Regions from separate parts of the Rhizobium sp. AG207R genome, predicted to be linked through region 3. Evidence: predicted binding sites of a transcription regulator. Region 3 holds the regulator's gene; each other region holds the start of a gene.
What was found. The regulator LexA, encoded in region 3, represses DNA repair genes until DNA is damaged. The targets are predictions, from matches to a motif close to TGTTCNNNNTGTGTTCNG.
Positions count from the first base shown of each region.

Region 1: JJQ51_RS05915 (PA0069 family radical SAM protein) is a predicted target of LexA. The motif match lies at 1,829-1,846, and genes of this name have one in related genera.
Region 2: recA (recombinase RecA) is a predicted target of LexA. The motif match lies at 4,091-4,108, and genes of this name have one in related genera.

Region 1 covers NZ_JAEPVT010000002.1:396,742-404,033, forward strand. Annotated here, with positions in the region: gene moaB (molybdenum cofactor biosynthesis protein B) at 1-538, shown strand, start outside; gene JJQ51_RS05905 (hypothetical protein) at 570-878, opposite strand; gene JJQ51_RS05910 (glycosyl transferase) at 1,157-1,675, opposite strand; gene JJQ51_RS05915 (PA0069 family radical SAM protein) at 1,916-3,073, shown strand; gene JJQ51_RS05920 (ribonuclease HII) at 3,179-3,838, shown strand; gene JJQ51_RS05925 (phosphotransferase) at 3,843-4,607, opposite strand; gene JJQ51_RS05930 (F0F1 ATP synthase subunit B) at 4,725-5,216, opposite strand; gene JJQ51_RS05935 (F0F1 ATP synthase subunit B) at 5,220-5,813, opposite strand; gene JJQ51_RS05940 (F0F1 ATP synthase subunit C) at 5,892-6,119, opposite strand; gene JJQ51_RS05945 (F0F1 ATP synthase subunit A) at 6,186-6,938, opposite strand; gene JJQ51_RS05950 (AtpZ/AtpI family protein) at 7,017-7,292, opposite strand, start outside.
Region 2 covers NZ_JAEPVT010000010.1:78,071-85,362, reverse strand. Annotated here, with positions in the region: gene cckA (cell cycle histidine kinase CckA) at 1-776, shown strand, start outside; gene trpS (tryptophan--tRNA ligase) at 1,001-2,020, shown strand; gene JJQ51_RS23255 (pseudouridine-5'-phosphate glycosidase) at 2,078-3,004, opposite strand; gene JJQ51_RS23250 (carbohydrate kinase family protein) at 3,051-3,995, opposite strand; gene recA (recombinase RecA) at 4,235-5,320, shown strand; gene alaS (alanine--tRNA ligase) at 5,494-7,292, shown strand, end outside.
Region 3 covers NZ_JAEPVT010000009.1:132,212-139,503, forward strand. Annotated here, with positions in the region: gene lpxB (lipid-A-disaccharide synthase) at 1-870, shown strand, start outside; gene gltA (citrate synthase) at 898-2,187, opposite strand; gene JJQ51_RS21890 (ComEC/Rec2 family competence protein) at 2,469-4,946, shown strand; gene lexA (transcriptional repressor LexA) at 4,927-5,649, opposite strand; gene JJQ51_RS21900 (VOC family protein) at 6,069-6,956, shown strand; gene kdsA (3-deoxy-8-phosphooctulonate synthase) at 6,953-7,292, shown strand, end outside.

The DNA of each region.
Region 1 (7,292 bases), on a different contig from region 3:
CGAAAGATCCTTCATTCCCGTCGGCATCGCCGTGCTGACCGTTTCCGATACACGCACGCTCGCTGACGATAAATCCGGCGATACGCTGGTTGCCCGCATTGCAGAGGCGGGTCACAGGCTTGCCGCCCGCGCCATCGTGCCAGACGACAAGGAGCGCATCCGCGCGCAGGTGGAAGCCTGGACGAAGGACGATGCGATTGATGTGGTGATTACCACCGGCGGGACTGGCTTTACCGGCCGCGATGTCACGCCCGAGGCGCTGGAGCCGCTGTTCGAGAAGCGGATGGATGGGTTTTCCGAGGTCTTCCATCGCATTTCCTACGACAAGATCGGCACGGCGACGATCCAGTCACGGGCGACCGGCGGTGTGGTCAATGCCACCTTCATTTTCGTACTGCCGGGTTCGCCTGGCGCCTGCAAGGATGCATGGGACGGCATCTTGAAGGCGCAACTCGACTATCGCCACATGCCCTGCAATTTCGTGGAGATCATGCCGCGCCTCGACGAGCATCTAAAGCGCGGCGCCGGCTCGAGATAGGTCTTCTGCTCAACGCGATATTGCGCGTCGATCATGCCTTCGGCAGAACAGGAATTGATTCCCAAGAATCGCCGGTGAGAATGATGCAGCTCCGGCCGGATACGTCGCTCATCAGCAGTGTCCAGTTGCCGCTCTCGGCGGCGTAGATCTCAACAATCGTGCTCTGATCGAGCTTGCCGACGGCCGAAAGCTTTTCCGAAAGATGGTCGCCAAGAAACGCGACGATATCGACGCGTTGAGCGCAGGCCAAGGTCACCTGAGCGGCGGCAATGCCGGGGAAAAGAGTTGCACTTGCAACGAAGATCGTTGCCATGAGGCGGTAGAGCATCGTGCGTTTCATAACGCACCTCCTTTCGCCGAAATCCCGGCAGAAAAGGAGAGTTCCGCTGACCAGTTCCGCCTGATATCGGCATCTTCATGGTCGGCCGCCTGACGCGACACGCATAAGGTGCCGCCACATGCAAATTATCGCAGCTATTCGCGCGTTTACAAATGGAATCTGCGGAACGCTAGAGCAGTTCCAGCAAAAGTGCGAAGCGATTTTGCGTCCGGAGCTGCGTAAAAACAAAAAGATGGAGCGTTTTTGCAATTCGAAGAAATGCGGAAATGCTCTAGGCCCTATCGCGCCGCGCGTGCCACCCAGGACGGAATGAGCTCGCTTGAAAGCCGTCGGCCCTTCTGTCCCTTGGCGAACTCCGCCAGCCCCATGCCCGACCTGGCGACGGCGATCGCCTGGTGCTTGGAAAGCAGTAAACCCAGTTCCAGCGGCGCCGTACGACGGCCGATTCGCTTCAGAAACGGGCGACGATAGCCGCGCGATGCTGTAAAGCGCGCCGGCACCTTGTTCAGCGAGACATATTCGGCGATCTCATCGATCCAGCCGGCTTGCGGCCGTGCGCCCGGCTCGATCAGCAGCAACCATTCGCCCCTCGCAGACCGCAATATATCCTTGATATCCCACTGCGAATAAAAGCGGCAGCCGGCGGCATCGGCCACCTTCGATGTGCCGTCCCTGGAACCGTGATCAAGCACGACCACGTCGCTGACCAGCCCTTCGACCGCTCCTGCCACCAATGCCGCCAATGTCTGCGCCAGCTCGGGTTCGTGATCCTGGCATTCGATGATGACCGTCAACATTGCCCATTTATAGAGCGGCGCATAATTTATTGCCAGCACCTAACCCTCAGGCTCGAGCGTTTAAGAAAAGCATCATAAGCGGCCGAAATTCTCACGGCCGGCGCCGCCGAATACCTCCCGTGAATGAGATGGAAAATGACGGTCGCGGATTTTTGTTCTTGCAATGTTCTCATTTGTCGGATAGGAATTTAATCATCTTAGACGCGGCATGCGATGGCATGAGCCGCCCTGGAGCTACCGATGAACGAGCAGTCCCTTGCAGGGCAGGCCGCTTTCGCGCCTGCCAACACGGCAGATGTTGCCAATGCTTTGATCGCCGATGCCGGTCTCAGGGTCGACGTCGAGCGCCGGCGTGGGCGCGGCGCCGGATTGAACCCGAGCGGCCGGTTCGAGCCGCAGCAGCGCGAAGCTTTCGACGACGGCTGGCAAAGCTGGGAAGAGTTGCCGCCATTCAAAACCGAAGTGCAGGTGGAGAAGCCGCGCACGGCCATTACCCGCAACGAATCCCCCGATATTCCCTTCGACCGATCAATCAATCCTTATCGCGGCTGCGAGCACGGCTGCATCTATTGCTTCGCACGGCCGACGCATGCCTATATGGGACTGTCGGCGGGGCTGGATTTCGAATCGAAGCTCTTTGCCAAGCCGGATGCCGCCAAACTTCTGGAGCGTGAGCTGGCAAAGCCCGGCTACAAGCCGCGGGTGATTGCCATCGGCACCAATACCGACCCCTATCAGCCGATCGAGAAGGAATGGCGGATCATGCGCCAGATTCTCGAAGTGCTGAACCGGGCGAACCATCCGGTTGCCATCGTCACCAAGTCGGCGCTGATCATGCGCGATATCGACATTCTGAAAGAGATGGCCGCCAAGAACCTGGTGCGCGTAGGCCTGTCGGTGACGACACTCGACCGCAAGCTCGCGCGCACCATGGAGCCGCGAGCCGCGACGCCGCCGCGGCGGCTGGAGGCGATCCAGGCTTTGAGCGAGGCGGGGATCCGCACCTCGATCATGGTGGCACCAATCATTCCAGCGCTCAACGACCATGAGATCGAGCGTATCCTCGACGCCGGCAAGGCGGCCGGTGCGCTGGAGGCAAGCTATGTCATCCTGCGGCTGCCGCTGGAAGTAAGCCCGCTCTTCCGCGACTGGCTGCTGCAGCATTATCCGGATCGCTATCGTCACGTCATGTCGCTGATCCGCTCGATGCGCGGTGGCAAGGATTACGATGCCGAATTCGGCAAGCGCATGAAGGGTGCCGGACCCTATGCCTGGCAGATCAGCCGCCGTTTCGAGATGGCGACCCGCCGGCTCGCGCTCACACGCCGCAATATTGCGCTACGCGACGACCTGTTCGTGCCGCCGGATGGCAGCGGCGTGCAGCTGTCGCTGCTCTGACGATCCCTGCGGGTTTTCCCTGTACCCGCTGGAAAAGCCCCTGGCTTCGCCGCCATGATCCACCGGGGGCTTGCAGGAGATCGGGTGGTGTGCGAGCTTCGCCGCATGTCACGCCGTGCACCACCCGATTCTCCAATGCTGTTCGAGGATGTTCCGCTCGTCCCCACTTTCGAGCTGGAACTGATTGCGCGCCGTGCCGGCCATTGGCCGGTTGCCGGGGCCGATGAGGCAGGCCGAGGCCCACTTGCCGGACCGGTCGTGGCGGCCGCCGTCATTCTCGATCCAGAGCGTATCCCGAACGGGCTAAACGATTCCAAACAGCTGACAGCCGCTAGACGTGAGGAACTGTTCGTCGAAATCCTGGCGACGGCAACCGTGTCCATCGCCTCGTCGAGTGCCGGCCGTATCGACACGACCGATATTCGCAAGGCAAGCCTCGATGCGATGCGCCGTGCCATTTGCGGGCTTGCCGTGCCGGCGAGCTATGTGTTGACCGATGGGCTCGACGTGCCTGTTGGGCTCGCCTGCCCAGGAAAAGCCGTGGTCAAAGGTGATGCGCGCTCCTTCTCCATTGCTGCCGCTTCGATCGTGGCCAAGGTGACACGCGACAGAATGATGGCGCGTGCTGGTGTCGTTTTTCCGGCCTATGGTTTCGCGGCCCATGCCGGCTATGGCACGGCGCAGCATCGTGCAGGTATCGAGGAGCATGGTCCCTGCCCGCTGCACCGCATGAGCTTTCGCCCCTTGCGCAAAGAGGTCATCTAAGCACTCAGCCCGTCAGCCCCGCGGCGATTTCAGCCGACCGCTTTCTGATATATGCAACATCTTCTCTGTAGACGCGGTCATGTCCCTCGTGGAGATTCCGACGATATCTCTCGATGCCGCGGGCAGCTTCCCGTTCCATGAAGGCCAAAAGAGCCTCGAGCCGCTCGACGATGACGTCAGGCAATGAGGGACGCTCGGCAATGGACAGGCCATAGGCATCGACAAAGACGCGGGCGCGACCAACTTGGGCGGCAAGTGTGTCCATTCCGTCGACGGCGACGCTGGAGGACAGCGGCGCCCAGCGATAGACGGCATAGGCCAGATCCCACATTCGCGAACCGGGATGCGCAGCCTCGAAATCGATGATACCGGTCACTTCGCCATCGTTCAGGACGACATTGTAGGGAGCAAAATCCCCATGGCAGATGACCTCGCAAGGCGAGCGGGCCGGCAGTTGCCAGGTGTGATCGGCCTCAAGGTCCTTTGCGAACAAGCGGGAACAATCGTGATAGCGACGCAGCAGCGATGCAGCCGACCGCAGCGCCATTTCGCCGCGCATATCAATGCAGTCATCGAGATCGCCCGTATCCCCGAGCAGATAGGTTACCCGCTCCCAGGCCTCGTCATATCCAGCCGAAATCGGAGCTGCATCGAATCCGTGCCGATGCAGCGCAGCCAGCAAGGCGTGGACGCCGGGTGTCCATGCCGCAGCCGGTCTCACGATGAGATCGCCTTGACGAAACGGTTCGCCGCCTGTCGCTGCCTGCATCCATCCCTCCTCAATCTCATGATTTTGCTGTTGGTTCCGGCAATGATCAAGCCAGCAGGAGGGAAATAAAAAACCCCGCCGAAGCGGGGCTCTTTCGAATTTCGATATTCCCAGGGCTTAGTTCAGCCGCGTCTTCACTTCCTTGACGGCATCGCTGAAGAGACCGGACTGGACGTTCCCATCGGCCTTCTTGGCAAGCACCGATTCAGCAGCGGCGATCGCGAGGTCGACAGCAGCGGAGCGGACCGCCTTCATCGCATCGGCTTCAGCCTGCTTGATCTTCTGCTCGGACAAAGCCGTGCGGTTGGCAACGAATTCCTCGGTCTTCTTGCGAGCCTCGGTCGTCAGCATTTCCGCTTCGCGCTCAGCTGCGGCAACGATGTGTGCTGCCTCAGCCTCGGCTTCCTTGCGCTTGCGCTGATATTCGGCCAGCAGATGCTGGGCCTCTTCACGCAGGCGCTTGGCTTCCGCCAGCTCGTTGCGGATCTGATCTGCGCGGTCGTCCAGCGACTTTGCCATCATGCCCGGAACCTTCAGGTAAACGATCAGGCCGAGGAAGATGAGAAGGCTGACAAAGGCGAAGAAGGTGTTGTCTAAAGCGAACTCCATGGATCACCCCTCCTGCTTGGCGGCGGCGGCTGCAACCGCAGAGGCGACATCGGCCTTGCCGGCGACATTGCCGACCAGCTGCTCGACGACAGCGCTAGCCGTCTCCTCGGCAATCGCACCGACATCACCGAAGGCTTTCGCCTTGATTTCAGCAATGCGGCCTTCTGCGGCCTTGAGCTTCTCAGCCAGGCTTGCCTCGATCGCCTTGCGATCCTCTTCGGCCTTGGCCTTGGCGGCATCGCGGGCAGTGGCGCCGATGGAATTCGCCTTGGCGCGCGCAGCGGCCAATTCGCTTTCATAGGTCGCGACGGCGGCATCGGCTTCAGCCTTCAGACGCGAGGCCTCTTCGATATCCTGGGCGATCCGGTCGTGCCGGCTTTCCAGAATGCTGCCGACGCGCGGAATAACGATCTTCTGCATGGCCACGTAGAAGATGACGAAGGTGATCACCAGCCAAAACAGCTGTGACGGATACGTCGTATGGTCAAACGGCGGGAATACGCCGCCGTGATGGCCTTCATTCGGCGCACCCGTTTCCGTGTGCACCGCTCCGGCGGCCGGCGGTGCTTCTTCAGCATATGCCGGGGTCACAAACATGCTCACCTCCAGGTGGTCTGCAAATACAAAGAATCACGGCTCGCTGCCCGCGAACCGTGATCTATGACGCCGCTGATATCAGACGGCGAAGAGCAGGAGGAGAGCGACGAGCAGCGAGAAGATGCCCAGAGCTTCCGTAACGGCGAAGCCGAATACCAGACGGCCGAACTGGCTGTCAGCAGCCGACGGGTTGCGCAGTGCGCCGGACAGGTAGCTGCCGAAGATATTGCCGAGGCCGAGAGCCGTGCCGGCCATACCAAAGCAAGCCAAACCTGCGCCGATGAACTTTGCTGCTTCCGCGTCCATGTTGAACTCCTTTGAAATGGTTGTGCGGTGAATGACTGACGCCGTTAGACGCCAATGTCTTTATCCTTAGTGGCCGCCCGGATGGATTGCGTCGTTGAGGTACATGCAAGTCAGCACCGCAAAGACGTAAGCCTGAAGGAAGGCGACAAGGAACTCGAGACCGGTGAGGGCGACGGTCATGATAAGAGGGAGAACAGCCCCGCCGATACCAAGCGCGCCGAGTGCTCCGAGCGAGGCGACGAAGCCCGCGAACACCTTAAGCGTGATATGACCGGCCAGCATGTTGGCGAAAAGACGAACGGAGAGCGAAACCGGACGGGACAGGAAGGAGATGATCTCAATCGCCACTACCAGCGGCAGAAGAACACCCGGAACACCCTGCGGGACGAAGATCTTGAAGAAGCCGAAACCATGCTTGATCAAGCCGTAGAAGATAACGGTGAAGATGACAAGCAGCGCAAGCGCCAGTGTCACGATGATCTGGCTGGTGACGGTGTAGAAGTAAGGAACAAGGCCGAGCAGGTTTGCCGTCAGGACGAACATGAAGAGAGAGAAGACCAGCGGGAAGAACTTCATTCCCTTTGTCCCCGCCCCCTCTTTCAACATCGAGGCAATGAACTCATAGGCCATTTCCGCCACCGACTGCGAGCGCGTCGGGATGACGCCGCGCGGCGCACTGGCGAAATAAAGGAAGCCAGCGGAGAGAACTGCGGAGGCAACCATGAACAGCGAGGCGTTGGTGAACGAAAAATCAATTCCGCCGATATCGATCGGGATAATCTTGAAGATCAGGAACTGATGGGTAGGATCGTTTGCCACCGCTTGTTCTCTTTCATTTTTCCGCTCCACCGAGCGGATGCTTCTCATCTGGAAACAGCGCCGCAGCGTTGCCTCCGCTCATTTCTTATCAGGCCTACCCTCGCCCGGCACCGGTGTCGCCACCTTGCCCGCAGAGCGCAGCACATTCAAAACGCCGGCACAAAATCCGAGAAGCAGCAAGATAATCATGCCCCACGGCGTCGTACCGACAAAACGGTCGAAGACATAGCCCAGAACGGCGCCAACGATGATTGCGGCTATGAACTCGCTGGAAAGCTTCATCGCCTGAGCGTAGCCCTTACGGCTTTCCTCGGCGCGAACCTCCCCGCGTTCATCCTCTCTCACCGCAGCGCG
Region 2 (7,292 bases), on a different contig from region 3:
CGCTGCGCACCCGCAATCTGCTTGCGGCCGATGTCAGCGCCTTCAACTATCCCTATCTTCCGCATGAGGACATGGTGCTCGTCGAGGTCAGCGATACCGGCACCGGCATCGCGCCCGAAATCATGGACAAGATCTTCGAGCCCTTCTTCACGACCAAGGAAGTCGGCAAGGGCACCGGCCTCGGTCTTGCCATGGTCTACGGCATCATCAAGCAGTCCGGCGGCTATATCCAGCCGGAATCGGAAGTGGGCAAGGGAACGACCTTCCGCATCTTCCTGCCGCGCCACATCGTGGAAATGCCCGCGGTGACCGAGACGAAAGTGTCGGAAAGCCGCGATGTCGCGGCCATGGACCAGAGTGTCGGTATAGCCACCTCTGCAGAAGAACCGGCCGATCTCACCGGCAAGTCCGCTGTCGTGCTACTTGTCGAGGACGAGGAGGCGGTGCGTCGCGGCGGCAAGCGCATGCTCGAGACGCGCGGCTATACCGTCCACGAGGCCGGGTCCGGCGTCGAGGCGCTCGATATCATGGACGAGCTCAACGGTCAGGTCGATGTCGTCGTCTCCGATGTCGTCATGCCGGAAATGGATGGTCCGTCGCTGCTACGCGAACTGCGCAAGAAATATCCGGACCTGAAATTCATCTTCGTTTCGGGCTATGCCGAGGATGCCTTTGCCCGCAATCTGCCAGCGGATGCGCAATTCGGCTTCCTGCCGAAGCCGTTCTCGCTGAAGCAGCTTGCCGTCGTCGTGCGCGAGACGCTGGACAAGAACTAACTGAGGGGCGTTTCGCGCCTCTCCATGTTGCCGATTGCGGTGCAACGGTGTAATCAACCGCCCATGATCGACCTTGCCAAGCCCATTTGCCAAATGTGGTGGCGCTCCTTCTAGGAGCGGCAGTCGTCATGTCTTGAAATCGACCCTGCCGCCGTGATCCGGCAGGCATGGTCCATTCCGTTTTTCCTTCCCGATTGCGGCGGCTCCTTTTGCGGAGCAACGAAATGTTTTCCCCTATAGATACCCGCCCTGTCATCCTGACGGGCGACCGGACGACGGGTCCACTCCATCTCGGCCACTACGTCGGCTCGCTGAAAAGCCGCGTTGCACTTCAGCATAGTCACGAGCAATTCCTGCTCCTGGCGGATACCCAGGCGCTGACCGACAATGCCCATGATCCCGAAAAGGTCCGGCGCAACGTTCTTGAGGTCGCCACCGATTATCTTGCCGTCGGCATCGATCCGGCGCTGACGACGATCTGCGTGCAATCCGCCTTGCCGGCGCTGGCGGAGCTGACACTGCTCTATCTGAATTTCGTCACGGTCAGCCGCCTGGAGAGAAATCCGACGATCAAGACGGAGATCCAGCTGCGCGGTTTCGAACGCGATGTCCCGGCCGGCTTTCTCTGCTATCCGGTCGCGCAAGCCGCCGATATCACGGCCTTCAAGGCGACCGTCGTTCCCGTCGGCGAAGATCAGGCGCCATTGATCGAGCAGACCAACGAGATCGTTCGCCGTCTCAATCGGCAGATCGGGCGAGACATTCTCGTCGAGGCTGCAGCCATGGTGCCAAAAGTCGGGCGCCTTCCGGGTGTCGACGGCAGGGCGAAGATGAGCAAATCGCAGGGCAATGCGATCCCGCTCTCGGCATCGCCTGACGAGATCAGGAATGCGGTGCGACGCATGTACACCGATCCGGATCACCTGCGCGTCAACGATCCCGGCAAGATCGAGGGAAACGTCGTCTTCACCTATCTCGATGCTTTCTGCGAGGATCGGCAATTCATCGAAGAGATGAAGGCGCATTATCGGCATGGCGGCCTTGGTGACGTCACCTTGAAGAGACATCTCGAGGACGTCCTGCAAGCGCTGCTCGCGCCGATCCGCGAACGCCGCGCGCATTATGCCGCCGAACCGAACTATGTCATGGAAGTCGTGCGAAAGGGTACGCGAAAGGCGAGGGAGCGGACGGAGGCGACGCTTGCCGAATTGCGCGACGCCTTGGGCTTGTTCACGCTCACCTGAAACAAGGGGCCGGGCGATCTTCTGACGCGCCCGGCCGCTCTCGTAGCTGCTGTCTGATTATTCCGCGAGCGCGACGGCGATCTCGGCGGCCAGGCGCGCATTGTTTTCGACAAGCGCGATGTTGGTCTTGAGGCTGCGGCCTTCGGTAATGTCGAAGATCGTGCTCAGCAGATAGGGCGTAACCGCCTTGCCGCTGATCTCGTCCCGTTCCGCGCTGTCGAGGGCGCGCTCGATGTAGATTTCCATCTCCTCACGCGGGATCTCGTCGGCTTCCGGAACCGGATTGGCGATCAGCATGCCGCCATCGATACCGAGCTGTTCGCGTGTCGTCTGGAAGTTGGCGATCGCAGCGGGGCTGTTCAGCGTCAAAGGGCTCGTGAGCCCGGATGAGCGCGACCAGAAGGCCGGGAATTCCGTGCTGTCGTAGGTGACGACCGGAACACCGCGGGTTTCCAGCACTTCGAGCGTTTTCGGAATATCGAGGATCGCCTTGGCGCCGGCGCAAACGACGATGACGCCGGTGCGGGAAAGCTCTTCAAGATCGGCCGAAATATCGAAGCTCTCTTCGGCACCGCGATGCACGCCGCCGATACCGCCGGTGGCGAAAACCTTGATGCCGGCGCGGGCGGCGGCGATCATCGTGGCGGCGACCGTGGTCGCGCCCGTGCGGCGCTCGGCGATCGCAAAGGCGATGTCGGCGCGCGAAACCTTCATCGCACCTTCCGTCTTAGCGAGGGCTTCCAGCTCTTCCGGCTCAAGGCCGATATGCAGCGTGCCGTGAATGACGGCGATAGTCGCCGGCACAGCGCCTTCCTGCCGGATGATCGCCTCAACGCTGCGGGCCATCTCGATATTGCCCGGATAGGGCATGCCGTGGGTGATGATCGTCGATTCCAGGGCGACGATCGGTGCACCGCGCAGCTTGGCGGCAGCGACTTCCTTCGAATAGGAGATCGGAAGCAGGGGCGAGATAGGCTGGGTCATTGTCGTTTCCAATTCACTGAAACAGTATACGCGTCTTGAGCAGGCTTCATGACAGAATTTCGGCCTCTGGAACAAGGGCCAAAGCCGCCTTTAGCAGCTCGGGAGAGAGATTTTCTGCCGTCGCATAGGGGGACTGGACGGTGATTGCTGCCGCCGCTGCCCCATGACGGACGGCTTCTGCGAGATCGTGGCCGGCCAGCAATGCCGAAAGAACGCCTGACGCCAGCGAATCTCCCGCTCCCGTGACATCGGCAACATCCTCGACAATGGGCGGCTGCAGGCTGACGATGGCATCACGCGAGAATGCGATCAGGGGGCGTTTCCCGCGGGTGACCACGCCATTGCGCAGGCCGAGCGCACGCAAAGTATTTACCCATTCGCGCGGATCCTCCGGACGGATTTCGGTCAGCGCCGCGGCTTCGGCCTCGTTGAGGAACAGGTGATCGATGCCGGCAAGGCTCGGTTTCAGCCGCACGACTTTGGCCGGCGAGATGGCGATAGCAGCGACCGGCTTGCCGCAAAAGACGGCCCTTGCCGCAATTGCGCCTAAGGTTTCGGCTGGCAGATTGGCATCGCAGAGAATGAGGTCGGTTTCTTCGAAGGCGTCTCGAACGGCGCGAATCGCCAGGCGTCTTGGCACGAAGAGCTTGTAGAGCTCCATGTCGGCAAGCGCGATGACGAGATTGCCATCATTCTCAAGGATCGCCGTATAGCTAGGCGTCTTGCGATCGAGGAAGACGAAGGGCTTGTCATCGATGCCGGCATGGCTTGCGGCTTCCGCCACCATTTCGCCGGAGGGATCGCCGCCGCGCGGCGAGATCAGCTTTACGTCGAAGCCGAGGCGAGCGAGGTTTCGAGCCGCATTGAAGCCGCCGCCGCCGGGCTCCTCGAACCATGCGCCGGGATTGCTGGCGCCGGGTGCCGTCTCGCCGAAAATGCGGCCGCGCCGGTCGATATGGGCACCGCCGAGAACGAGAATCTTTTTCGCCATAGGGTTATCCTCAGCAGTCGAAAAGGCGAATCGAGCGAGCCGCAAACATCTCGCAATTCACTGTTCCTGGCATGTAAGTGCCTGGGAAGAAAGAAGAAAACAAAAATAGAACGAAATTCATTTTACCTTTTTCTTTCAATCGCTTGTTGTGCTCTTGCGATATGAGAACAAATCGAGTACACAATTCTCATCGGCGGCGACATTGCTAGAGCGGCTTCAATAACCTAAAGGTGGATCGAATGTCTCAGAATTCTTTGCGGCTTGTAGAGGACAAATCGGTGGATAAAAGCAAGGCACTTGAAGCGGCACTCTCTCAAATTGAGCGGTCGTTCGGCAAGGGCTCGATCATGAAGCTCGGTTCTAACGAGAACGTGGTCGAAATCGAAACGGTTTCCACCGGCTCTCTGAGCCTCGATATCGCTCTCGGCATTGGCGGCTTGCCGAAGGGGCGCATCATCGAAATCTACGGGCCGGAAAGCTCGGGTAAGACGACGCTGGCGCTGCAGACCATCGCAGAGGCCCAGAAGAAGGGCGGCATTTGCGCCTTTGTGGACGCGGAACATGCGCTCGATCCGGTCTATGCCCGCAAGCTCGGCGTCGACCTGCAGAATCTGCTGATCTCGCAGCCCGATACCGGCGAACAGGCGCTCGAAATCACCGATACGCTGGTGCGCTCCGGTGCCATCGACGTTCTCGTCGTCGACTCCGTTGCGGCCCTGACGCCGCGCGCCGAAATCGAAGGCGAGATGGGCGACAGTCTGCCGGGCCTGCAGGCCCGTCTGATGAGCCAGGCGCTGCGCAAGCTCACGGCTTCGATCTCCAAGTCCAACTGCATGGTGATCTTCATCAACCAGATCCGTATGAAGATCGGCGTCATGTTCGGCTCGCCGGAAACGACGACGGGTGGTAACGCGCTGAAGTTCTACGCCTCGGTTCGCCTCGATATCCGCCGCATCGGCGCCGTCAAGGAGCGCGAAGAGGTGATCGGCAACCAGACCCGAGTCAAGGTCGTCAAGAACAAGATGGCGCCCCCCTTCAAGCAGGTCGAGTTCGACATCATGTATGGCGAAGGCGTTTCCAAGACCGGCGAACTGGTCGATCTCGGCGTCAAGGCCGGCATCGTCGAAAAGTCCGGCGCCTGGTTCTCCTATAATAGCCAGCGCCTCGGCCAGGGCCGTGAAAACGCGAAACTCTTCCTGCGCGACAACCCGGATCTCGCCCGTGAAATCGAGTTGTCGCTCCGCCAGAATGCCGGTCTCATCGCCGACCGCTTCCTGCAGAATGGCGGTCCCGATGCCGATGATGGCGACGCCTCCGGGGAATAAGGATTTTCGGGAGAAGTTCCCGACCTGAGACCGAGATTAAGAATTGGAACCGGCCGCATTGTCCAAGGGATGTGCGGCCGGTTTTGTTCGTGCGGCTGGACAGCGCCCGGAGCGGACGATAAAAGCCACTGACTTTGATGCAAGTTGCTGAGCGCAGGACTGAAGGGCCCCATATGAGCGGTGTGAATGAAATCCGGTCGACCTTCCTCGACTATTTTAAGAAAAACGGCCACGAGATCGTGCCGTCGAGCCCGCTGGTGCCGCGCAACGATCCGACATTGATGTTTACCAATGCCGGCATGGTGCAGTTCAAGAACGTGTTCACCGGTCTGGAGCAGCGTCCCTATACGACGGCTTCGACAGCGCAGAAATGCGTTCGCGCCGGCGGCAAGCACAACGACCTCGATAATGTCGGCTATACCGCGCGCCACCACACCTTCTTCGAGATGCTCGGCAACTTCTCCTTCGGCGACTATTTCAAGGAGCGCGCCATCGAGCTTGCCTGGAACCTGATCACCAAGGAATTCGGCCTCGATGCCAAGCGCTTGCTGGTCACAGTCTATCATACCGATGACGACGCCTTTAACCTGTGGAAGAAGATCGCCGGCCTTTCCGACGACCGGATCATCCGCATCGCCACCAGCGACAATTTCTGGGCAATGGGCGATACCGGTCCTTGCGGTCCCTGTTCGGAAATCTTTTACGATCATGGCGATCATATCTGGGGCGGCCCTCCTGGCTCTCCGGAAGAAGACGGCGACCGCTTCATCGAGATCTGGAACCTCGTCTTCATGCAGTTCGAGCAGATCACCAAGGAGCAGCGCGTCGACTTGCCACGCCCGTCGATCGACACCGGCATGGGTCTCGAGCGCGTTGCCGCCGTGCTGCAGGGTAAGCATGACAATTACGACATCGACCTGTTCCGCGCGCTGATCGAAGCCTCGGAAGAGGCAACGGGCGTCAAGGCTGAGGGCGAGCATCGCGCCAGCCATCGCGTCATCGCCGATCATCTGCGTTCCTCCGCCTTCCTGATTGCCGATGGCGTGCTGCCGTCGAACGAAGGCCGCGGCTACGTGCTTCGCCGTATCATGCGCCGCGCCATGCGCCACGCGCAGCTGCTCGGCGCCAAGGAACCGCTGATGTGGAAGCTGCTGCCGGCGCTGATCCAGCAGATGGGCCGCGCCTATCCCGAGCTGGTTCGCGCCGAGGCGCTCACCTCCGAGACGCTGAAGCTCGAAGAAACCCGTTTCCGCAAGACGCTGGAACGTGGCCTGTCGCTGCTCAACGATGCCACTTCGGACCTGCATAAGGGCGACAGCTTGGACGGCGAAACTGCCTTCAAGCTCTACGACACCTATGGTTTCCCGCTCGACCTGACGCAGGACGCGCTGCGCGCCCGCGGCATCGGCGTCGATATTTCCAGCTTCACGGATGCGATGGAGCGCCAGAAGGCTGAAGCGCGCTCGCATTGGACCGGTTCCGGCGACAAGGCGACCGAGACCATCTGGTTCGAGCTCAAGGAAAAGAACGGTGCCACTGAATTCCTGGGTTACGATACGGAATCTGCTGAAGGCGTGATCCAGGCGATCGTCAAGGGCGGTGTTGCAGTCGATAGCGCCTCGGCCGGCGACAAGGTGCAGATCGTCGTCAATCAGACGCCTTTCTACGGCGAATCCGGTGGTCAGATGGGCGATACCGGCGTGATCTCCAGCGACCACGGCAAGCTCGCCGTCAACGACACCCAGAAGAAGGGCGAGGGCCTTTTCGTTCACAGTTCGGAAGTGTCGGAAGGCAAGATCAAGGTCGGCGATGCCGTCGTCCTGACGGTCGATCATAACAGGCGCTCGCGCCTGCGCGCCAATCACTCCGCCACCCATTTGCTGCACGAAGCACTTCGCGAAGTGCTCGGCACCCACGTGGCGCAGAAGGGCTCGCTGGTCGCGCCAGAGCGTCTGCGTTTCGACGTTTCGCA
Region 3 (7,292 bases):
CGCGTTGCCAAGCGGGTGCGCAAGGCTTTGCCCGATCTGCCTGTTATCGATTACGTCTGCCCCAGCGTCTGGGCGTGGAAAGAATATCGCGCACAGCAGATGCTTGCCTATGTCGACCATGTGCTGGCCGTCTTGCCGTTCGAGCCTGCTGCCATGAAGCGCCTGGGCGGTCCGGCAACCACTTATGTCGGCCACCGCCTGACGGTCGACGCCAATCTTGCGGAGACGCGACGTCAGCGCGCCTTGCGCGGTCTGGCCGGCGCCGATGTGGCGAAGACGATCCTGCTTTTGCCCGGATCGCGTGCATCGGAGATCCGGCAACTCCTTCCGGTTTTTGAGCGGGCTACCGAAGAACTTAGCCGGAGAAATGATAATGTTCGTTTTCTGCTGCCGACCGTGCCGCGGCAGGAGGCGGTGGTTCGCTCTTTGACCGCCAATTGGCAGGTCAAGCCGGATATACTCGTCGGCCAAGATGCCAAATGGAGTGCCTTTGCCAAGGCGGATGCCGCCATGGCAGCCTCCGGAACGGTGATCCTGGAGCTGGGGCTTGCGGGCGTTCCGGTCGTCTCGACCTATAAGACGGAATGGCTGGCGAAATTCGTGCTGTCGCGCATCAAGATCTGGACGGCCGCCTTGCCGAACCTCATCGCCGACTATGCTGTACTGCCTGAGCTCATCAACGATGTTCTGCGGCCGGGCATGCTGGCACGTTATATGGAGCGCCTGTCGAGCGACACACCGGAGCGTGCGGCGATGCTTGCTGGCTACGATCTGGTCTGGGAACGGATGCAGACGGAGGAGCCGCCTGGCGACAAGGCTGCGCAGATTGTTCTGGACGTTCTAGCCCATAAAAAAACCGGTCATCTCTGACCGGTTTTTTTGTTTCAATACCGAAGCTTAGCGCTTGGAAACAGGCACATATTCGCGCAGCGGAGCGCCGGTGTAGAGCTGGCGCGGACGGCCGATGCGCTGATGCGGATCCTCGATCATTTCGTTCCACTGAGCGATCCAGCCGACGGTGCGGGCAAGAGCGAACAGAACGGTGAACATGGTCGTGGGGAAGCCGAGAGCCTTCAGCGTGATGCCGGAATAGAAGTCGACGTTCGGATACAGCTTCTTCTCGATGAAATATTCATCGGTCAGAGCGATACGCTCCAGTTCGATCGCGATGTCGAGCAGCGGATCGTCCTTGATGCCGAGCTCGCCGAGAACCTCGTGCGCCGTCTTCTGCATGATCTTGGCGCGCGGGTCGTAGTTCTTGTAGACGCGGTGGCCGAAACCCATCAGGCGGAACGGATCGTTCTTGTCCTTGGCGCGGGCGATGAATTCCGGAATGCGGTCGACCGTGCCGATTTCGTTCAGCATGTTCAGCGCAGCTTCGTTGGCGCCGCCGTGAGCCGGTCCCCAGAGGCAGGCAATGCCTGCAGCGATACAGGCAAACGGATTGGCGCCGGAAGAGCCTGCCAGACGAACCGTCGACGTCGAAGCGTTCTGCTCGTGATCGGCATGCAGGATAAAGATGCGGTCCATGGCGCGGGCAAGCACCGGATTGACGACGTATTCTTCGCACGGAACCGCAAAGCACATACGCAGGAAGTTCGACGCGTAGTCGAGATCGTTCTTCGGGTAAACAAAGGGTTGGCCGATATGGTACTTGTACGCCATGGCGGCGAGCGTCGGCATCTTGGCGATCATGCGCAGGCTTGCGACCATGCGCTGGTGCGGATCCGTAATGTCGGTCGAGTCGTGATAAAAGGCGGAAAGCGCGCCAACGCAGCCGCACATGACGGCCATCGGATGTGCGTCGCGGCGGAAGCCGGTGAAGAAGCGCGACATCTGCTCGTGCACCATCGTATGGTGGGTCACGCGATAGTCGAAGTCCTTCTTCTGCGCTGCCGTCGGCAGTTCACCGTAGAGAAGGAGGTAGCAAACTTCGAGGAAATCGCCGTGTTCGGCCAGCTGATCGATCGGATAGCCGCGGTGCAGCAGAACGCCTTCGTCGCCATCGATGTAGGTAATGCTCGACTCGCACGACGCGGTGGAGGTGAAACCAGGATCGTAAGTGAAAGTGGAGGTGTTCTTATAAAGGGCACCAATATCAATGACACTCGGGCCGATGGTTCCGGTCTTGACCGGCAGGTCCACCGTCTTTTCACCCCAAGTTAGTTTCGCGCTTTGTTCCGTCATGCTGATCCTCCAAGATTTGGCGGGATTGACGCCATAAAAAGCGCCAAAAGGTTAAGCGACTACCGACTAGCTATATGATCCCGAGCCTAATGCCAAGTTATCCTAACGCTGAATTGTGCAATGCAGTATCAACTTTTGGGCACTGCAGAAGCGCCTCTAATTATGCTAGGCGGCGAAACCGGCCCAATTGAGCCCTGTTTGCGTCGATTTTGGTTGAATTCATCGCCTGCTAACGGCAAAAATCGCGCAAAAGCTGTAGTTTTGCGTGGGGACGGCGGCGAGTGCCTAATTTGGAGGCATCCGAGCAGCGGAAAGAGGGTGGGGACGTTGCTGCGCTCTCGCAGCCTCGCCCTGTTGTTGCCACGAATATCTTGCCCGCCGAAGTGCCGCGACGGGAACGGACGCAGGACCAGACGCGGCTGACATCCCGGCTATTGCGGGTATCAAGCCGCATTCGGCTTGGCACCTTCGGATTGATCGAAGAGGAGGCGGCCCATGGTCGCGCGGTCCTGCTTGCGCCGATCTATATGGGCCTTGGTGCAATTTTCTGGTTCAAGGCTGGCAGCGATCCGCCTCCACAGGCTGTTCTTGTAGGCCTGTTGGTCTTCACCAGCGGCTTCGCGCTCATGCAGGAGGCAGGCAGGCTGTTTCGCCATCTGCTTTTGGCAGGCATGCTCCTTTGCCTGGGCATGGCGCTGGCGCAATGCGAGAGCTGGCGGGTTTCTACCGTCATGCTCGATTCGGCCGTGACCACGACCGTGACCGGTCAGATCGAACGACGGGAATCCTATGACAATGGACGCTGGCGCTATGTCGTTCGCGTCGAGGCAACGGAAAAACCTTCCATTCGCCGCGCGCCGCAGCGGGTTACGATCTTCGTGCGCAAGCAGGCGGAGCCGTTCGATCTCGGTGATCGCATCCAGGGTAGGGCGCGGTTGACGCCGCCGGCCGGACCGGCCTTGCTTGGTCTCAACGATTTCGCCTTCAGTTCTTATTTCAACGGTATCGGTGCGAACGGCTTTGCCTACGGAACACCGGAATTGCTGTCGCCATCCGGTGACAACGCGGCCGGCTCCTTATTGGATGCGGCCGATATTTGGCTTGCTGGCCTGCGCAACAGCATAGGCGACAGGATCAGGCAAACCTTGCCGGGAGATACCGGCGCCTTTGCCGCGGCGCTTGTCACCGATGAGAGACGCGCAATCTCCAAGAATACGACGGAAGCGCTGAGAATTGCCGGCCTGACCCATATCATTGCAATTTCCGGTCTGAACATGGCGTTGTCGGCCGGCATTTTCTACATCGGCCTACGCTACTTGTTCAGCCTGTTTCCCGGTGTCGCGCAGGCCTGGCCGACCAAGAAGTTCGCAGCCCTCGGTGCGCTTCTCACTGTAACTGCCTATTATCTCATCTCCGGCTTCGGTGTATCCGCCGAGCGGGCCTTCATCATGATGGCGATCATGCTTGTGGCCGTGCTTTTCGATCGGCCATCGATCAGTCTGCGCAATGTCGCACTTTCAGCGATCATCATTCTTGTACTGTCGCCGTCGCAAGTCCTCGGTCCGAGCTTCCAGATGTCCTATGCGGCGACACTGGCGCTGGTGTCGGGCTATTCGCTATGGAAGCGGCGGCGGCATCGCGAAAACATTTTGCCGCGCGTCCGTCTATTGAGTCCGCTATTGTTCGTCATGCGCTTCTTCGCAGGCGTGACGTCGACCTCGTTCATCGGCGGCGCGTCGACGGCTATCTTCTCGATCGAGCATTTTCACCGGTTGGCGACATATGGGCTCGCCGCCAATCTCGCTGCTATGCCCATCGTCTCCTTTATCGTCATGCCATTCGGCATGGCGGCGATGCTGCTCATGCCGCTCGGTCTCGACGGGCCTTTCTGGAAAGTAACCGGCGAGGGACTGGAACTCGTTATCGTGATCGCAAGAACCGTAGCTGGTTGGGGAGGCGACATTACCTTCGGTCGCCAGCCGGCCTGGCTGATGCCGACATTCATTATCGGCTTCCTGATCATGAGCATATTGCGGACCCGGCTTCGTCATCTGGGCCTGCTATTATCGCTCTTGTCCATGGGCTTGGCGGCATTCGGATCTGGCGTACCGAAACCCGACCTGATGATCTCCGAAGATGGCGTCCTAGTCGCATTGCGCCAGGACAATATACTCGCGACCAATCGCGAGAGACCGCAGGCCTTTATTTTCGAACAATGGCAAAAGGCACTGGTTGCGGCGGACCATCAGCCTCCGACCATGCTCCCGGCTGACAGCCGACTTCCACAAATCGGCAAGGCAGATCGTTATAAGCGATTGAACAGTGAAGAACAGAAGGCGGTCCGTATCGCAATGGAAGAAGCCTTGGACCGCACCATGCAAGGCAGTTTCGCCTGCCAGAAAGGAGCATGGTGCGCGGCCATGCTTGAAAACGGCGCGATATTGGTCACTATCGAAAACGCGGCCTACCTGCCTGCGGCTTGCGACACGGGGAACATTATCGTGACGCCAATCCGGCTACGGCTCGACCATTGCCGTTCCGGAGCGATGCTCATAACCGGTGCGACATTGCGTAAAACCGGCTCCATCGAAATGGTGCTTACCGGAGACAAGCCCATCCTCTCAACCGCATTCGAGAACCCGCAGCGTCCCTGGACCAGGCATCGAACCTACGATTGGCGCACCGGCAAATTCGACGCGCCAATTGCGCCCACGTCACCCGCCATCGACAATTCACCGGTCAGTGATAGCGGCGAATAAGGCCAACGAGCTTGCCTTGGACCTTCACGCGATCCGGTCCGAAGATGCGGGTTTCGTATGCCGGGTTTGCAGCCTCAAGCGCGATGGAAGCACCCTTGCGACGGAAGCGCTTCAGTGTCGCCTCTTCGTCATCGACCAGCGCCACGACGATGTCGCCGGGATTGGCCGTCGTCGAATTGCGGATGATGACCGTATCGCCGTCGAAGATGCCGGCATCGATCATCGAATCCCCTCGAACTTCAAGCGCATAATGTTCGCCGGATCCGAGCATGTCGGCGGGAACGGTAATGTCGTGCGTATTGTTCTGGATGGCCGAGATCGGAACACCGGCAGCGATGCGGCCCATCACGGGCACCGACGCCGAGCTATTGTGATCGTCATTTGCCACCTTCGACGGAGCGGGCGGGGCAACGGGCTGCGGCTTTCCGAGGCTGCCCTCGATAACGCTCGGAGAAAAGCCGCGGCGCTGCTGCAGGCTCGGATTATAGGCGTCGGGAAGCTTGATGACTTCGAGCGCTCTGGCCCGGTTCGGCAGCCGGCGGATAAAGCCCCGCTCCTCCAGTGCCGTAATCAGGCGATGAATACCGGATTTCGATGCCAGATCCAGTGCATCCTTCATCTCGTCGAAAGATGGCGGAACCCCGGATTCCTTCATGCGTTCGTGAATGAAGAGAAGCAGTTCCTGCTGCTTGCGCGTCAACATCGTCTTGGAACCCCAGAATCAAGAAAAGCTGTGAAACAAATCCAGAACGGACACTATATGTTCCATATGTGTTCCGCAAGTACTTAAATTTCGGTAAAGCCTTGTGAGGTCAGTTAAATAATTACCATTTGCGAATGGATCGGCTCCGAACATCGGCGCGCTGTGTCTCCGTTAACCTGCAGAAAAATAAGAGAAATGCCGCTCTACTCGCTTCCGAGACTTTGTCGTTCAGCCCGTGCGCCGAGCATTTGGATGAACGTGCCGCGCGGCTGCATGAGCCAGCCATGGCAGAGAATCAGCAATCACGTTTGCGAGATTGCCTTCGATCCATGTCGTGTGCTCCGGGTGTTCCATGCTTCCATCTTGAATTGCGCGGGGGATGGGCGCAAATCTGCTTCGGCAAGCAAACAGGAGAAGCCATGATTTCGTCTCCGCATCCGCTGGATCATCTCGTGCTGCCGACCGTCGATATCGCTCTGGCACGCGAGCGCCTCGGCAAGCTCGGTTTTACAGTGGCTCCAGATGCGCGCCATCCCTTTGGCACGCAGAATGCCTGCGTCTTCCTTGCCGATAAAACCTATCTCGAACCTCTGGGCGTCGCGTCTGCGGAGCAGTGCGAGAAGAGCATCATGGATGGCAATGTTTTTGTTGCCCGCGATCAAGCCTATCGCTTCCGGGTCGGCGAAAATGGCTTTTCGGCCGTGGTATTCGGTACGGATGACGCGGTGGCGGATGACGAGCGCTTCAAAGCAGCTGCGATTTCGGCGGGGCAGATGCTGGATTTCTCCCGTCCCATGAAGATGCCGGATGGAACGGAAACCACGGCCGGTTTTCGTCTTGCCTTCGCCGCCGATCTGCGCGCGCCGGATTTTCTCGCTTTCTGCTGTCAGCGCATCAATCCGCTGCCGGCTGACCGCAGTGTGCTCGAGCGTCACGAAAACGGCGTGACTGGTATCGCGCGGGTAGCGCTTTGCGCGCCGAAGCCGGCGGCCTATCGCGGCTTCTTCGAGGAGCTTGTCGGTGGCCCGCGCATTATGGAGCATTCCTTTGGCCTGACGATCAAGGCCGCCAATGCCGATCTGGAGATTTTGACGCCGGAAGGAATGGAGGCATTCTATGATCTACCTGTTCGCACGAATGATCCGGGGCTCAGAGCACGTGCAATCCTTTTCAAAACGCGCGATCTTTCCGTGACATCGTCGCATTTCACTGCTAACGGCGTCACCTATACGCGTAAGAACAATCGTCTATTGGCGAGGTTGGCACCCGGTCAGGGCGCATTGTTCGCCTTTGAGGAGATAATATGAGCACGAATTCGGAAGTCACCGTCGGCGAGGGTGCCTCCAAGGTCCTCTTTTCCAATACTGCAAAGCTGTCGCTGATTGCCGGCCCCTGCCAGATGGAAAGCCGCGACCATGCGTTCATGGTTGCCGGCGTCCTGAAGGAACTTTGCGGCAAGCTGGGCATCGGCCTTGTCTACAAGTCCTCCTTCGACAAGGCGAACCGCACATCGCTGTCAGGCAAGCGTGGCATCGGCCTGGAAAAGGCGCTGGAAGTCTTTGAAGACCTGAAGAAGGAATATGGCTTTCCGGTTCTGACCGATATCCATACGGAAGAGCAGTGCGCCATCGTTTCCAAGACGG